2 linked regions of the Planctomyces sp. SH-PL62 genome follow. The protein of the gene in region 2 interacts with the protein of the main gene of each other region in a pairwise test. Links are inferred from orthologs where the notes say so. Each region holds a gene or a part of one and is shown on either strand. Other genes may lie near its edges.

What was found.
Region 1: the proteins of def (region 2) and VT85_RS21345 interact in binary tests that used the Escherichia coli proteins (3 or more experiments, as listed by UniProt). The link is inferred for Planctomyces sp. SH-PL62 from one-to-one orthologs.

Annotation. Positions count from the first base shown.
Region 1 is NZ_CP011273.1:5,495,644-5,504,056, forward strand. The notes cover bases 2,650-5,428. They hold VT85_RS21345 (aspartate-semialdehyde dehydrogenase), read right to left. Parts: upstream 4,658-5,428; coding sequence 3,641-4,657; downstream 2,650-3,640. Other genes in these bases: VT85_RS21335 (glycosyltransferase family 4 protein), read right to left, coding at 2,650-2,668; truA (tRNA pseudouridine(38-40) synthase TruA), read right to left, coding at 2,665-3,432; purD (phosphoribosylamine--glycine ligase), read left to right, coding at 4,991-5,428. Also shown: VT85_RS21330 (ArnT family glycosyltransferase), read left to right, coding at 1-1,543; more of VT85_RS21335, read right to left, coding at 1,499-2,649; more of purD, read left to right, coding at 5,429-6,502; VT85_RS21355 (hypothetical protein), read right to left, coding at 6,549-8,276.
Region 2 is NZ_CP011273.1:4,045,566-4,053,908, forward strand. What follows is about bases 2,560-5,268. They hold def (peptide deformylase), read right to left. Parts: upstream 4,369-5,268; coding sequence 3,751-4,368; downstream 2,560-3,750. Other genes in these bases: VT85_RS15730 (metallophosphoesterase family protein), read right to left, coding at 2,560-2,722; fmt (methionyl-tRNA formyltransferase), read right to left, coding at 2,747-3,709; VT85_RS15745 (DUF4340 domain-containing protein), read right to left, coding at 4,455-5,268. In the rest of the region: pckA (phosphoenolpyruvate carboxykinase (ATP)), read right to left, coding at 14-1,591; more of VT85_RS15730, read right to left, coding at 2,054-2,559; more of VT85_RS15745, read right to left, coding at 5,269-6,404; VT85_RS28575 (hypothetical protein), read right to left, coding at 6,401-6,778; VT85_RS15755 (Gldg family protein), read right to left, coding at 6,943-8,343. UniProt on the Escherichia coli protein: Removes the formyl group from the N-terminal Met of newly synthesized proteins. Requires at least a dipeptide for an efficient rate of reaction. N-terminal L-methionine is a prerequisite for activity but the enzyme has broad specificity at other positions.

The sequences.
Region 1 (8,413 bases), 1.5 Mb from region 2 along the record:
GATGCGAGGAAGCGGCGACTGGCTCTTCCCGACCTTCAACGGCGAGCCCCGCCATCACAAGCCGATCCTCGCCTACTGGTTCATGGGGGCCGCCACGGCGATCCTGGGCGAAGGCCCGGCCGGCATGCGGCTGCACTCGGCGCTGGCGGGGACGGGGACGTGTCTGCTCGTCTGGATGCTCGGCCGTCGCATCCTGGGCGCCCGCGCCGGGTTCCTGGCGGCGCTGATGCTGGCCGTCTCGCCGATCATGGTCGCCGAATCGAAGCTGGCGACGACCGACGCCCTGCTGACCTTCTGGCTGACGGCCTGCCAGCTCTGCCTCTGGGAGCTGGCCCGTCGCGGCTCGCGGCGGATCGCGCTGACGTTCTGGGTCTTGCTCGCGCTGGCGATGCTCACGAAGGGGCCGGTCGGCCCGGCCCTGCTCGCGGTCACGGCCGCGTTCGCCTGGTGGTGGGGCTGCCCGGTCGTCGAGGTCTGGAGGCGGTTGGAGTGGCGGCGCGGGCTGCTCGCCTTCGCCCTCCTGAGCGGCCCGTGGTACGTCCTGATGCTGGTCGCCACCCGCGGCGATTTCGTCGAGGTGGCCGTCAAGCAGCAGTTCCTCCAGCGGCTCGCGACCGGGATGGAGGAGCACGGGGCGATCCCCGGCTATTACGGCCTGATGTCGACGGCCCTGTTCTTCCCCTGGTCGTGCCTGGTGCCGATGGGGCTGCTCGCGGCCTGGCGGCGGCGGAAGGTCGATCCCAACCTGGCCTACCTCGTGGCCTGGATCGTCGGGCCGATGATCCTCCTGGAGTGCGTCCAGACGAAGCTGATCCATTACTATCTCCCGGCCTATCCCGCCTGCGCGCTGCTGGCCGCGTGGGTGGTCAAGGGGGTGGACCGCCAGGCGGTGACGCTGCGGCGATGGCCCCTGGGAAGGCTGGCGCAGGGGATGATCGCGGGGATCGGCGTGACGGCCGGGGTGGGGATGGCGGCGGCCTCCGCAATCGCCCCGGCGGGGCTCGGCCTGCCGCTGGTCGCCTGCGGCCTGGTCGTCGGCCTGGGGACGGCCGCGAGCCTGCTGCAACTCCACCGCGGGGAGACCTGGCGGGGGGCCTACGGGCTGGCCGCGACCGTGGGCCTGATGATGCTCCTGGTCTCCGGCTGGCTGATCCCCCGCGCCGAGCCGCTGCGGGTCTCGCGGATCGTCGGCGAGCGGCTGGCGGCGCTCAAGGCGGAGACCGGGCTCGACCCGTTGCTCATGCAGTATCAGGAACCGGGCGTCGTCTACGCGTACGGCCGGCCGATCGCCCTGACTCGCGAGGCGTCCACGTTGCGGGAGCGGCTGGATCGCCAGGAGGCCATGATCACGGCCGTCACGCCCGAGGAGGTCGTCGAGTTCGAGAAGAAGTTCGGCGTCGAGTTCACGAGAATCGAGGACGTGGCCGGCTTCAACGCGGCCAAGGGGAAGGCGTACCGGCTCCATCTGGCCGTCGTCCGCAAGGCGAAGGCCCCGGAGTCAACGGCCACGGGGGCGGTCGGCGAGCAGCCGCTCGTAAAGTGAGCGGAGCTGCGTCGTCATCGTCTCGTGCCGGAACTGGTCGGCGAACCGCCGTCGGCCTTCCCGGCCGAGGGCCTCGCGGAGCGCCGGGTCGGCGGCGAGCCGGATCACGGCGGCGGCCAGGCCCTCCAGGTCGCGAGGCGGCAGCAGGACGCCGGTCTCGGGCGTGACGACCTCGCGGGCCCCGTCGACGTCGTAGCTGATCGCGGGCCGACCGACCAGGAGCGACTGCGGCAGCACCCGCGCCAGCCCTTCGCGGAGGCTCGGGTGGATGACCGCGTCCGAGGCCGAGAGCAGCTCCGGGATCCGGTCGGGGGGGACCAGGCCGGTGAGGAGGAAGGCGTCGCGGATCCCTCTCGACTCCAGGTCGGCGATGAGGCGGTCGCGGAGGATGCCGTCGCCGATCCAGACGAAGCGGACGTTCGGGTTCGCGCGGAGGATCGCCGGGGCGACGGCGATCAGGTCGTCGTGCCCCTTCAGCTCGAACAGCCGGGCGACGGTCGCGAAGGCGACGTGCTCCGGGGCCAGCCCAAGCTCGCGCCGGACCTCGTCGCGGGGGCGCGGCGGGTTCAGGAAGGCGTCGGCGTCCATGCCGCTGTAGACGGTCGAGAACTGTTCGGGACGGCCCACGCCCGCCGCCAGCGCCTGCCGGGTCATGGAGTCGCACACGCTGACGATCGCGTGGCACCGCCGCGCCGCCCACCGCTCCAGCGCGATGTAGAGCCGGTTCCGCGCCGCCGACTCGAACGGCCCGAACGGCAGCCCGTGGATCGTGTGGACGACCGCCGGAACCCCCTCCTTCCAGGCCGCCGCCCGGCCGACGATCCCCGCCTTCGAGCTGTGGGTGTGGACGACGTCCGGCCTGAGCCGACGGAACGACCGCCGCAGCTCGCGATACGCCTTCCAGTCGGTCGCGGGGTTCACGGCGCGGATCAGGTTGGGCGTCAGCTCGACCTTAAGCCCCCGCTCCTCCGCACGCCGAAAGAGGTCGCCCTCCGGGCCTTCCGCCGGGCCGGTGATGAGCGTCACGTCGTCGCCGTATCGATGGTGGAGCCCCTCGACGGTGAGCAGCGTGTTCTCCTGGGCGCCGCCGAGGATCAGCCGGGTGATGACGTGGACGATCTTCATGGGCGCGAGGCCTTCTCCGGCGGGCGGTCGTAATTGACGTGGTGCAGAAACAGCCCGCGCGCGGGGGCCGTGGGCCCGGCCTCGACGCGGTTCTCGGCCCGCAGGACCTCTCCGACCCAGCCCTCGGGCCGTTTCCCCGTCCCGACCAGCGACAGGGTCCCGGCGATGGAGCGGACCATGTTGTAGAGGAAGCCGTCGGCCTCGACCTCGATGTGGACGAGGTCGCCGTGCCGGCTCGCGACCACGTCGTAGATCGTCCGCACCGAGCTGAGGCGGTTGGGCCAGTCGGTCTCGAAGCTGCGGAAGTCGTGCCGGCCCAGCAGCGCCGAGGCGGCCCGGTTCATGGCGTCGACGTCGAGCCGGTGGAAGATGTGCCAGGCGTACCGCAGCTCGAACGGGCTGGCGTACTGGCCGTTGTCGATCCGATAGCGGTAGCGCTTGGAACGGGCGTCGAGCGTCGCGTGGAAGGCCTGCGGGACCTCGGCCGCCGCCAGCACCCGGACGTCCGGCGGCAGGATCGCGTTGAGTGCCTTCAGGAAGACGTCCGGCCTGTGCCGCGCCGCGGTCAGGAAGTGGACGACCTGGCCCAGCGCGTGGACCCCGGCGTCGGTGCGACCGCTGGCGTTGGTGTTCGGCCGCTTCCCGCCGTTGAGCCGCTCGATCGCCTCGTCCAGAACCGACTGCACGGTCCGCAGCTCGGGCTGGCGCTGCCATCCGTGGAAGTCCGTGCCGTCGTAGGAAATCGTGAGCTTGATGTTGCGCATCGGGACGTGGGGTGGAGACCTTCTTTTCTCGACCGACGCCGCATGCGGCCGTCGTCGGCGACGGCTATCGTGCTGGTCATCCCTTCCCCCCTGGTCGGGTAAGGTGGCCGCAGGCCGGATGAGGGGGACCATCAAAGCGGACGTCGCTGACGGCTCTGGTGCTGGTCACCCCTTCCCCCGCGAGGGGGGAAGGGCTTCAGGGACCGGATCACGCGCGGGCCGGTTCGAGCTTCAGGAGGGCCTCGGCGATCTGGACGGCGTTGGTGGCGGCGCCCTTGCGGAGGTTGTCGCTGACGCACCAGAACAGGAGGGCGTTGGGGTTCTTGAGGTCGTTGCGGGCGCGGCCGACGAAGACGTCGTCGCGGCCCTCGGCGGCGGCGGCGAGCGGGTATTGCAGGGCGGCGGGGTCGTCGACGACGGTGAGGCCGGGGAACGCGCGCCAGAGGGCCAGGGCGGCCTCGGCGGTGATCGGGCGTTCGGTCTCGATCAGGATGGATTCGCTGTGGGAGTAGGAGACCGGGACCCGGACGCACGTCGGGCAGACGTCGATGGCGTCGTCGCCCAGGATCTTCCGGGTCTCGTTCACCATCTTCATTTCTTCCTTGGTGAACCCGTTCGGGAGGAAGTCGTCGATCTGGGGGAGGCAGTTGTTGAAGATCGGGTGGGCGAACTTGGCGGGGGCGGGGATGGCCTCGCCCCGGCCCCAGGCGCGGGTCTGGCTCTCGAACTCGTCGACCCCCTTCTGGCCGGCGCCCGAGGCCGACTGGTAGGTGCTGACGACCACGCGGAGGACCTTGAAGGCGTCGTGCAGGGGCTTCAGCGCGACGACCATCTGGATCGTCGAGCAGTTGGGGTTGGCGATGATCCCCTTGTTGCGGGCGATGTCCTGGGGGTTGACCTCGGGGACGACGAGCGGGACGTCGGGGTCCATGCGGAAGGCGCTGGAGTTGTCGACGACGACCGCGCCGGCGGCGGCGGCGATCGGGCTCCACTCGCGGGAGACGCCGGCGGGGACGCTGGAGAGGACGACGTCGACCCCCCGGAAGGCCTCCCTGGAGATCGGTCGGACCGGGTGCGACTCGCCGCGGAACGTCACCGTCTTGCCCGCGCTGCGCTCGGAGGCCAGGAACTGGATGGCGGAGACGGGGAAGTTCCGCTCCTCGAGCAGGCGGATCATCCGCTCGCCCACGGCGCCGCTGGCGCCGACGACGGCTACGTTCTTCACGGTCGAGTTCTCCGGATGTTGGGGGGCGGGTCGCGCCCCGGTTCTCGCGGCGGCGGCGGTGCGGGCCGATTCTTCTCCATCTTACGATCCCGCGGGCCGCGACGCCACGCGAAGCGGTCGGCCGGGTCGTCTCCGGGAAACGGTCCTGTGCGCGGCGGGGGGGGGATTATTAGAATGGGAGTCGAGGTTCAGACAGCGTGCCTTCGGCCAGGACGAGGACGGGTCGGCCGCCCCCGAGGCGTCCTCGCCGTCCCGCGCCGAGCGACGATCTCAAGTCGCTTGGACGCGAGCGTCGCCCGCGAGGTTCGGGCTATTCTCCGGGGAGTCGACGTCGTGAAAGTCTTGGTCATCGGCAAGGGGGGACGCGAGCACGCCTTGTGCTGGAAGCTCAAGCAGTCGCCGCGGGTCACCGCGGTCTACTGCGCCCCGGGGAACGCGGGCACGGCGATCGACGTCCAGAACGTCGCCATCGAGCCCGGCGACCAGCGCGGACTGGCGCAGTTCGTCCGCCGCGAGGGGATCGGCCTGACGGTCGTCGGCCCGGAGGAGCCGCTGGCGAAGGGCCTGGTCGACTTCTTCCAGCGCGAGGGGCTGCGGATCTTCGGCCCCCGTCGCGACGCGGCCGAGCTGGAGGGGAGCAAGGTCTTCGCCAAGGAGCTGATGCGCCAGGCCGGCATCCCGACGGCCGACTACCGGATCTTCCGGGGCGCGCCCGACGCCGAGCACTACATCCTCTCGCGCGAGGTCGCCCTGATCGTCCGCTCGCGCGGCCGGTCGATGATCCGCAACACGATCCACTGCCGCACCGCGGCCGAGACGCTGGAGGCCGTCGAGCGCATCCTCGACCCCCGCGAGATGCTCGGCCCCGGCGTCCAGGTCGAGATCGAGGACCGGGGCGTCCGCAAGTCCTACAGCACCTACGCCGAGGCCCGCGAGTACGTCCTCAACTGCCCCCTGGGCCTGGTCGTCAAGGCCGACGGCCTGGCGGCCGGCAAGGGGGTCTACGTCTGCGGGACGCTCCGCCAGGCCCTGGAGGCCATCGACCAGATCATGGTCCGCCGGCTCTACGGCCAGGCCGGCGACCGCGTGCTCATCGAGGAGCGGCTCGACGGCCGCGAGACCAGCGTCCTGGCCCTGACCGACGGACGCACCATCGTCCCCCTGGTCTCCAGCCAGGACTACAAGCGCGCCCTCGACGGCGACGAAGGGCCGAACACCGGCGGCATGGGCGCCTTCTCCCCCACCCCGATGGTCACCTCGGAGTTGATGCTGGAGGTCGAGCGCGAGATCCTCGTCCCCATCGTCCACGCCCTGAAGCGGGCCAGGAAGCCGTTCCGGGGGGTCCTCTACGCCGGGTTGATGCTCACCAACCAGGGGCCCAAGGTCCTGGAATTCAACGTCCGGTTCGGCGACCCCGAGACCCAGGTGATCCTCATGCGGCTCCAGTCCGACCTGCTCGACGCCCTGGAGGCGGTCGTCGACGAGCGGTTGGACCAGGTCGAGCTGCGGTGGGACCCCCGCCCCGCCGTGACGGTCGTGATGGCCGCCGAGGGCTATCCCGGCCCCTACGAGCGGAGCAAGTGGATCCAGAACGTTGCCGCCGCCGACCAGCTCCCCGACGTCAAGGTCTTCCACGCCGGCACCAAGATCCGGCCCGACCCCGAGGCCGGCCGCGAACCCCGGATCGTCTCCGACGGCGGCCGGGTCCTCAACGTCACCGCCCTGGGCGACGACCTGGCCAAGGCCCGCGAGCGGGCCTACCAGGCCGTGAAAACCATCCGGTTCCCGGGGGGCGTCTACCGCCGCGACATCGCCGAGGACCCCGACAAGGCCCCCGGCGCCTGACCGCGCCGAATCGAATCCCGCCCGGTCGCCGTCCGCCGAGCCGCCGTCAGACCTTCCAGAGGCCCTTCAAGGCCTTCTGAGCCTTGCCGTAGTTGAGCTTGCGGTTGAACGGCGCGGTGTCGACCTTGGGCGGGAAGGCCGCGCCCTTGACGACGTCGACGTGCTTGGCGAAGAACGCGGTGTCCGAGGGGACGTCGGGCGAGACCAGCGTCCCCTGGATGGCCGAGTTGTCGACCTCGCCCTCGAGCTTGACGTTGATGTACCCGCGCGGCAGGACTACGTTCTCCGGGGCCCCGAAGGGGAACCGCTTCGTGGTCACCTGCTGGAACTCGCCCGGGTCGTTCAGGCCGGACGGGTCGGGGTCGACCGACACCGAGACCACCGAGCTGACCACGCTGCCGGCGATCTGGGCGTTGATCCCGCCGCCGCCGTGGGCCGAGGGGAGCGACGCCCCCGCGATGTTGCTGAACGTCCGGTTGTCGATCGCCTTGGGGGCCACGCCGTTGAAGGCGCCGCCGCCCGCCGAGAAGACCGAGCCGGGCGAGACCGCCTCGGCCGTCAGGGTCTGCGTGTAGCCCGACTGGATCAGCGAGTTGACCAGGTCGGCGCCGAGCTTGAGGTTGTCGAGCGTCCGCGAGACCGTCACCTTCGAGTTCACCGCGCCCCGGTTGGCGTGCAGGTGCTGGATCCACTGCGAGTTGATGACCACGTTGTCCATGCCCCGGCCGAACGACACGTCGCGCGAGCCGCCGGGGGCGATCAGCATGACGTTGTCCGTCTCGCCGCCGATCAGGAAGTTGGTCACCTTGGGGTCCAGCGTATCCCCCGGGCTGCCGCTGAAGATGCTGGTCGCGATGGCGAAGGTGGTGAAGTTGGTGGCGGGGCCGCCGACCCGGACGTAGCCGATCTGGCCGGTCACCTCGCCCGCCTGCGACACCAGGTAGGTGCCGCCGGCCGTGGGCGTGTCGGCCGTCGCGTCGAACTGCGTCGGCGCCAGGCCGTTCGCCGTGTTGCCGTCGATCTGGTTGGCCTGGAACAGGTTGATCCGGCCGGTCACCAGGAACGTCACGCTCTGCTGGTTGACGGTCGTCGTGGTGTTGCCCTGGTTGGTCGAGGTCGACGTGCCCGCGTTGGTGGTCACGCGGTCGACGATGATGCTCGTGCCGGTGGTGACCGGCAGGCCCAGGTTGACCACGAACTCGTTCTTCTGCGCCGAGGCGACCAGGGGCGTGGCGCCGGCGGGGGTGTAGTTGACGTCGACGCCGCCGAAGCGGAGGACGTTCACCCCCTCGGGCGCGGTGATGCCGCCGGCGAGGAAGAAGCCCGAGTGGATGTCGGACGAGACCGTCGACGCCGTGGAACTGGTCCGGCCCAGCCAGAAGTCGGGCATGTCCACCAGGGCGATGCCGTTCTGGGCCGTCGTCCCCCGGCGCTGGACGTTGTTGGCGTCGATCTGGCCGAACGCCCCGTTGTTCTGGATGTTCAGGTTCTGGAAGAAGACCTTGCCGTCTCCCCCCCCCGCCGCTTCCACCCGGCCCACCAGCCGGCTGGAATGCGAGACCGTCCCGGCGACCGTGATCGTGTGGATCAGGTCGGGCGTGGCCGAGTTCGCCTTGGTGAAGGCCTGGCCGGTCGGGTCCACGACGTTGATCGTGCCCGGCCCGTAGAGGGTCAGCGTCCAGCGGTCGCCGTCCGCGTCCGTGCCGGAGACCGAGGCCGACGGGATCGTCGAGAGCGACGACAGCACTCGTCGGGTTTCCAGGCCCTCGGCCATGGGCCGAAGAGATCGTCTCGAAGGCTTTGGCTTACGCGTCCACATGGATCAATTCCCCTTAGCCACGAGGCTCGTCCGGGCTCGGATTCGCGGGTGCCCCCGGAACGGCCGCCCGAGGCGTCGACTCCATCCAGCAT
Region 2 (8,343 bases):
CTAGACCGGCCGGTCAGGCCTGCCGGGTCCTGTCGTGGTTCTCCCGAAATCGGGCGGCCAACTCGGCCGCCTTGCGGTCGTAGGCCTCGGGGTCGGACCAGGAAGCGCGTGGATCGAGGACCTCGGCCGCAAGGCCGGGGCATGAGGCCAGCCGGCTGATGTGGAAGGAGTCGTCCGTCCTGGCGGGCACGTCGTCGAGTTCGCCGGAGAGGGCGGCCTGGATCAGCGACCGGGTGACGGGCATGGCGATCCGCTTGCCGATCCCGTACGGCCCGCCGTTGATCCCCGTGTTCACGAGCCAGCAGCGAACTTCGTGTCGATCGATCTTCCGGCCCAGCAGTTCGGCATACTCGCGGGGACGCAGGGGGAGGAAGGGCCCGCCGAAGCAGGGGCTGAAGACCAGTTGCGGCTCGGTGACGCCCGTCTCCGTGCCGGCGACCTTCGAGGTGTAGCCCGCGAGGTAGTGGAACATCGCCTGCTCCGCGGTGAGCTTCGCGATCGGCGGAAGCACGCCGAACGCGTCGTAGGTCAGGAAGAAGATCTGCCGGGGATGGCCGGCGACCCCTCGCGTATCGGCGCGGGGGAGATGGGTGATCGGGTAGCCCGCGCGGGTGTTCTCCGTCAGCGCCGCGCTGTCGAGGTCCAGCCGACGGGTCTTCGGGTCGATCACCACGTTCTCGAGGATCGTCCCGAAGCGCCGGGTGGTGGCGAAGATTTCCGGCTCGGTCTCCTCGCGGACCCGGATGGCCTTGGCGTAGCAGCCCCCCTCGAAGTTGAAGACGCCGTCGTCGCCCCAGCCGTGCTCGTCGTCGCCGATCAGGGTGCGGTCCGGCGAGGTCGAAAGGGTGGTCTTCCCCGTGCCGGAGAGCCCGAAGAACAGGGCCACGTCGTCGCGATCCTCGCCGTAATTGGCCGAGCAGTGCATCCCGAGCACCCCGCGCAGGGGGAGCAGGTAATTCAGGATCGAGAAGACCGACTTCTTGATCTCGCCCGCGTACTCGGTGCCGCCGATCAGGACCAGCTTCCTCGCAAGGTTGATGAGGATGAAGGTCCCGGACGGGGTGCCGTCGGTCGCGGGGTCGGCCTCGAAATCGGGGGTGTCGACGATCGTGAACTCGGGCCGGAAGTCGCGGAGGGCCGCCTCGTCGGACTCCCGGATCAGCAGGTCCCGGACGAAAAGGCTGTGCCAGGCGTACTGGGTGACGATTCGGACGGGGAGCCGGAACCTCGGGTCGGCGCCGCCGTAGCAGTCCTGGACGAACAGCTCCTTGTCGGCCAGGTAGGCCCGCTGACGCTCCCAGATGCGGTCGAAGGCCGCCTCGGACATCGGCTGGTTGTATTCGCCCCACCAGATCCGATCGCGGCTGCACGGCTCGTCGACCAGGAACTTGTCGTGCGGCGACCGCCCCGTGTGGACGCCGGTGTCGACGGCGAGGGGGCCCCCCTCGGCGATGAGGCCCTCCCCGCGACGGACGGCGTGCTCATAGAGGACGGGGGCGGGCGGATTCCAGTGCGTGGGGGCCTCCCGTGCGATGCCCAGTTCGTCCAGCCCATGGGTTTTGACGACGGTGTTCTCAATACCGTTCAACATGTCGATACTTCCAATCCACAGTGGCTTCAGCTTCAGTAGGTAAGCGATCCTTGATTCTTCATCATACCGCCCCTCGAGCGGGCGGACCAAGACGCCAGGGAGATCGAGGACCACCTCGGCCCTCGATCTCGGGACCTGTCGCTTCACGCCCCGCGCACGTCTCCTCGGCTCGCCCTCCCCAATTTTGGGTTCGTTCGCCCTCCCCCGAAATCGAAGCCAGATGACGCAAAGTATGGCTGGGTGATATATTATGCCATAAATAGCGTGCAAGAAATTGGCTTTGTTCGGCGGTTTCGTGTTGGCTCTTAGATACTCCGTATCGCGTGATTCGAGTGCGAGCGGCGGCGGCATGATCGACGAGGACGCACCCCCTCACGATGACAGTGCGTCAATCCGCGGAGATGGAGCGACTCAATCAGGGAAATCGGGATGTCGAGCGGGCGTCGGGGGGCGGTTCGCCGATCAGCGCGAGCTTCTTCGGACGCGGCCGTCGCGGTCGGCCTGCCAGACTTGCCCCGAATCGACGTCGAGCGCCGTCAGCCAGCCGCCGCCGTGGCAGTAGGTGTCGATGCAGACGATGTGGCCGAGGTCGAGGATCTTGCCGTTCTTCTGCGAGGTGTGGCCGACGACGGCGGTCTTCCCGGATTCGTGTCGGCGCGGTACGCCGTCCCGCAACGAGTGCCAGCGCAAGATCGACGCCGGTTGCCGGTCCAGCGGCTGCGAGGGGTCGTATGAGGCGTGGACGAAGAGGTGGCGATCCGTTTCATGGAAGCCGACGCACGCCTTGAGAAAGGCGAGATTTGCCGAACTGAGCCTCGGCAGCTCACGGCCCCAGTCCCGATCGGGGCGAGCGGGTCGGCCGTTCCCGCCGGCGTTCGTCGCGGCGGCGGGGAGCCCGGCGTGGGCGCGCAGCAGCATCTCGTCGTGGTTGCCGAGGAGCGGGACGAGGCGACAGCGACCTCTCAGCTCGGCCAGGGCGTCGAGGACGCCTCGCGAGTCCGGGCCTCGGTTGACGTAATCACCCAGCGTGACGACCACGTCGTCCACGGTCGGCTGGATGGCGGCGATCAGGGCGTGCAGCGCCCTGGAGCAACCATGGACGTCTCCGACGGCGATCGTGCGTTCGGGCATCTTACCTGGGAAACCTCCTTCGATTCATTCGCCCATCTTGTCGTTGACCTGGACATGGTGGCCGCGGAGGAACTCGGCGGCGCTCAGCGCCCGTTTGCCGGGGGCCTGGACGACCAGGAGTTGCACCGCCCCCTCGCCGGCCGCCACCACGAGCCCGTCCTTCGAGGCGGCGAGGACCGTGCCGGGTTCGCCGTTCCCTTCGACGGGGATGACCTTGTGGACGATCAGCCGAACGGGCCCCTTGGGGGTCCAGGGGAGCGCCGTCCAGGTCGTCGACGCGATCGGCCAGGGCTGCATGGCTCGGACCAGATCGTGGATCTGGCGCGCGGATCGGGTCCAATCGATGAGCCCGTCGTCCTTGCGGAGCTTGGGGGCCTTGGTGACGAGCGCGGGGTCTTGAGGCAGGATCTCGGCCCTGCCGGACGCGACGGCGCGGACGGCGTCGATGAGGAGGGGGACGCCCAGCTTCGCCAGGCGGTCTTCCAACTCCCCCGCCGTTTCGTCAGGCTCGATCGGCGTTCGGGCGACGGCGATCATGCCGCCGGCGTCGACGCGGGGCGTCATCTGGATGATGGTGACGCCGCTCTCCAGGTCGCCGTTCTGGATCGCCCGGGCCACCGGCGCGGCGCCTCGGTACGCGGGGAGGATGGAACCGTGGAGGTTGAGCGCGCCCTGGGACGGCACGCCCAGCAACTCCGCCGAGAGGATCTGGCCGTAGGCCGCGGTGATGAGGAAGTCGGGAGCAAGCTCCCGGAGGTGCTCCACGGCCTCGGCGTCGTTGACCCGCTCGGGCTGGAACACGGGGACGCCCCGGCGCTCGGCCGCCTGCTTGACCAGGCTGGGGATCAGTTCCTGCCGACGTCCCTGGGGCCGATCGGGCTGCGTGACGAGCGTCAGCATGCGGAACCCGGCGTCGGCGAGGCCCTCGAACGAAGGGAGAGCGAAGTCTCCGGTCCCCAGCATGACGATCGAGATGGGCGAATCCATGGCGGGCCTCCTGCGCTCCGGGGGGCGTCTCGACGAGTAGGTCAGGCGTCGGTCGGAGCCGGCGCCGCCGGCTCGCCGGGGGAGGGGGCCGGCGCGGCGTCGAGCCCCTTGACGATCTCCTCGTCCGAGGCGTAACGCCCTTCCTTCTGGGCTTGCCGGAACTCCGACTCGAACTCGCGGAGCTTGCCTTTGACGCCGTGACGGGCGAGAGGGCCGAGGTAGTCGATGAACAGCTTGCCGTCGAGGTGGTCGGTCTCATGCTGGATAGCGCGGCCGAACAGCTCGTCCCCCTCGACCTCGATCTGCTCACCGGCGAGGTTGAACGCGCGGACCCGGATCTTCTTGGGTCGGCGAACCTTGGAATAGAGGCCGGGGAGGCTCAGGCAGCCCTCTTCGTCGTCGTCCCACGAGTGCCGCTTGACGATCTCGGGATTGATGAAGACCAACTCCTGGTCTTTCTGCTCGGGGTCGGCGGTGACGTTCAGGATGAAGAAGCGGAAGGGGAGCGCGACCTGATTCGCAGCCAGGCCGACGCCCCGAGCCTCGTACATCAGCGTGAACATCTCGCGGACGACGGCGCGCAGGTCGTCGTCGATCCGCTCGACGGGGCGGGACGCGTATCGGAGGGCGGGATGCGGGAACTTCACGATATGCAGCACGACACGGGCTCCGACGCGGGCGGATGAATCGAGACCTGGAATATTATAGATCAGACGGCCCCGCGGCATCATCAGGGCTTCCGCGATCATCCCCCCGGCATCGGGGCGAAGAAGTCGGCGGGGATGGGGGGAAGGCCCCCTTCGACGCTCTGAAGCAAGGCTTCCCACACCGGCGCCGGAAGCGTGAAGACGGGCCCGGATTCGCCGTCGCCCGTGGCGGCGCAGACGTAGACCCCGCCGAGCGAGGCGCCGAAGCGGAGCCGCGTCGGGGGCGTCTCATCGCCGAAGTCCACCTCGATGGTGAACCGGGGCGAGCCCAGGCCGAGGCCGGGGGGGAAGGCCCCCTCGTACGTGATGAACCTCTCGGCGCGGAGTTCGGAGAGGCCCTCGATCAGGTTGTTGAACTTCGAGAGATCCACCCCCCTCGAAGACGTTCCCGGTTCCGCCGACCAGTCGGCGGGGACCCCCTGGGGCTGTCGCCTTCGCGAATAGGCATGCGTCTGGGTCTCGGTGCGGAGAACCAGGCGGCGAACCGATTCGGGGCGGAAAGCGAGGACGCGGGTCTCGTGGAACTCGATCGTGAACGGGATCAGGCTCGCGGCGTCGATCGTGAAGACGGCGGGGAAGTCGCTCATCGTCCCATAGCGCTTCCCCGGATCATCCGGGACGGCCGCGCCGATGCGGAGACTCTGAGGGCCTGCGCCTGGGGTCTCGCCGGACGACCGGGTCTCCCAGACGACTTCCAGCAAGGGAGAGGTCAGGCCGAACCGGCCGAGATCGCCCCGGGCGTCCGCGACGAACGCCCCTGCGCGGAGGCCGGCGAGGCGGGCCAGGGCGGCCGTGACCGCCTGGGCGTCGGCCTCGGCCCGGACCGGCTCGATCATCCGCCAGCGATTGGGGGCCCCGGACGGATCGCCCGGTTCGAGGACCGTCGTCCGGGCGGGACGGACGATCGTGAGCCGCACGACGCTCGTCGGCGAGACCGCCGGCAGGTCGAGGTCGCGGAAGGCGAACGACGACGAGGGGAGCGCGGAGAGGACGGCCTCGGGGAGCGCGAGGATCGCCGTGTCGCCGGCCGTTCTCGCAAAGACGACCTTTCGCAGGAGATCGTGCCGGCCGAGGTCCAGGGCGAAAGTCGGCTCCCCCGCCGTCGAGGCCGCGCCCCCGGCGAGGTTCGGCGATTCCTGCCAGATCCGCAACCGGACCGAGGGCGTTTCGACGCCCGAATCGGGGACGGCGGCGGGATCGAAAAACTCGGTCGCCTGCAACTCCTCGACCCGCTTCAGCAACGTCTCGACCTGTCCCCGATCCGCACGGGCCGCGGCCGGGGCGGTCAGGGACCAGCCGATCTTGTCGAGTTCGATCCCGAAGAGGCCCAGGGGCGAGTCGATCTCGATCCGACGCACGGCCGCCGGATTGATCGCGGCGATTCGGCGGCTCCGCAGGGCTTTCAGGTCGGCTGGGATCTCGGCGAGGAATTTGCCGTCGACGGCGACGACGGCGTCACGCCCCGCCTTGCGGACGTAGACCCGGTCGGGGTGATCCGGGGGAGAGCCGCCGATGTCGAGGACCACGGGATCGGCACCGGTCGCAACGGCCTTCAACTCGATCGACGCCGCCGGCGGGGCGAGGCCGAAAGGGGCGAAATCCTCGATCCCCTGGGCGACGAACCCCCCCGCCTCGGGGTCGACCCGCAGGGAGCCGACGAGACCGAGCAGCCGCTCGACCCGGGCGGCGTCGGCCGGGAACTCGACCGGCGCGGTCAGCCGCCAGGAGCCTCGCTCGCCCCGCTCGACCGTCGCGTCCACTCCCGGTCGGCGGATGGAAACTGATGCGATCGGGAACAGGGAGGCCGGCACGAGCGCCGTCTCCCGCCATTCGCCGACCGGCCGGTCCACCGCCGCCAGAGGCTTCCTCGCCACGACCTCGACGGCGGCGTCCGCGCCCGCGCGGACGAACCGCTCGTCCTGGATCGTCCGGCCGAGCTCCAGGGTCGCGATCGGCGACGCCGTCCCGCCGTCGGTCCAGAGCCTCACGACGGCGGCGGGGGGGCCAGGCCGAAGCTCGCCGCCGGCCCCTCGACCGCGCCGGCCTCGGGCGACCTCCGCAGCCCCTTCAGGGCGGTGATGAGGCTTTCCACGTCCTCGGCGGCGGCGTCGACCGCGTAGGGTTCGCGGATCAACCAGGCGCGGGGGCCGTGACGCTCGAAGACCAGCCGATCCGTCCCGCGATCGATCTCGACCCGCCGGACGTCGGACTCCTTCAGGTCCACGAGGTCCGGCAGCACGCGATCGCGACGGCGGGCGCGTTCCGCCTCCGTCAGCACACCCGCGCGCTCCATGCCCCAGAGCAGGAGCAGCGAACCGAGGAAGAATCCGATGAGGAGATAAGTCGATCTTGGTGTTTTCATGATTCCCCGTCGAGTCGGTCGGCCTCCCACCTCGCGTCGCGTCTCCCCGCCTCATTCCTGGCGGACGTAGTAGACGAGGAGGCCCAGCCCGGCGACGGCGGCCATCGAGACGACCGTGGGGGCGAGGATCAGGCGCCACCGCAAGCCAGGGTCGACGGTCAAGGTCAGCGCCGCGTGGATCTTGGGGGGACGCCCACCGAATCCTCCCGGCCGCGCAGCCAGCTCGCGGCGTTCATCAACAGGTCGAGATTGGTCGGTTCCAGGGCCTGGACGGCGTCGTCCCCCGCCCCCATGCTGGAGACGAGCACCAGGCGCGGTTTGGGCTCGGACGGGCCCGAGGCCGCCGGGTCGGTCGGCCGCTCGGAGACGGCGGCGGCGACGACGATCGGGCCGGGCTCGTCCTCCTTGTCGAGCGTCGGCGGCGAGGCGGCCGTCTTCTCGGCCCAGGATCCGGGGCCGCTGCGCAGGATCGGCGTGGGGATCATGCGCGGGTTCACCGCCGCCGGGTCCGCGTTCGCGGCCCCCTTCGTCCCCACGAAATGGATCGGCGCGGCGTTGACGACCAGCACCGCGCGGTCGGTGCCCAGGCCCCTGACTACCGGATGGCTCAGCCCCGGCTCGACCAGGCAGAAGACGAACGAGAGCTGCCCGTTCAGGTTCAGCCGGGGGTCGACCAACTCCCCCTGGCCCAGCTCCAGGTTGAACGACTTGAGGAAGTCGTCGAGCCCCGAGGGGGCTGCGTTTCCAAGGCAGGCGAGGACGGGCTTGCGCCGGTCCGCGTAGGCTTGCAGGCGGGCGATCTCCTGGGGCTTGAACGGCTCCTTCGGGCCGGCGAGGATCACCAGCTCGACTTCCTCGGGGATGGGCGCCTCCAAAAGGTTGATCTCGACGATCTCGCATCCGTTCGAGGCGAGTCTCGCCTTCCAGGCGTCGATCCCGGAACCGTCGGTCGGGAGTCGGCCGGAGCCGGATTCGCCGTGGCCGACGGTGAACGCGACCTTCGCCGTCTTCCCTTCGCGGAGCCTGATGAGCGCCGAGGTCACGGCGTCTTCCCCCTTGAAGGCCGACTCGTACCGGCCCGCGCCGGGGTTTCGGGGGTCGGTCGGGGGGCGTTCGAACATCTCTTGATTGCTGATCCCGACGAATCGTGCGGCGTCTCCCTCGCCGTACTCGATCAGGACGCCGCCCCCTTGCATGACCGCCAGCTCGGGGGCGCGTCGGGCCAGGTCGTCGGCTCGCGAGAGTTCGGCGTAGCGGTCGAGCCGCTCGACCCGGACGAGGTCGGGACGGGCCGCGCGGTACAACTCCAGGAGTTGCCAGACCCGGTCGAACTGCCGACGCGCCAGGGCGCTCCGGCCGTGGACGAGGTGGAACGTCACCGGCCGCTCCAGCGTCTCGGCCTGGTTGCGGCTGAGGGTGGACAGCGAGTAGGCGCGTTCCCGCGTCAGGTCGATCTCGCGGCCGCCGTAGCGGAACGCCGTGACGTTCGCCACGATCAGGATGCCGGCCACCAGCGCCGTGTTGAGGACCGCCCGCGAGATCGCGACCGTCCGCCGCAGCGCCGG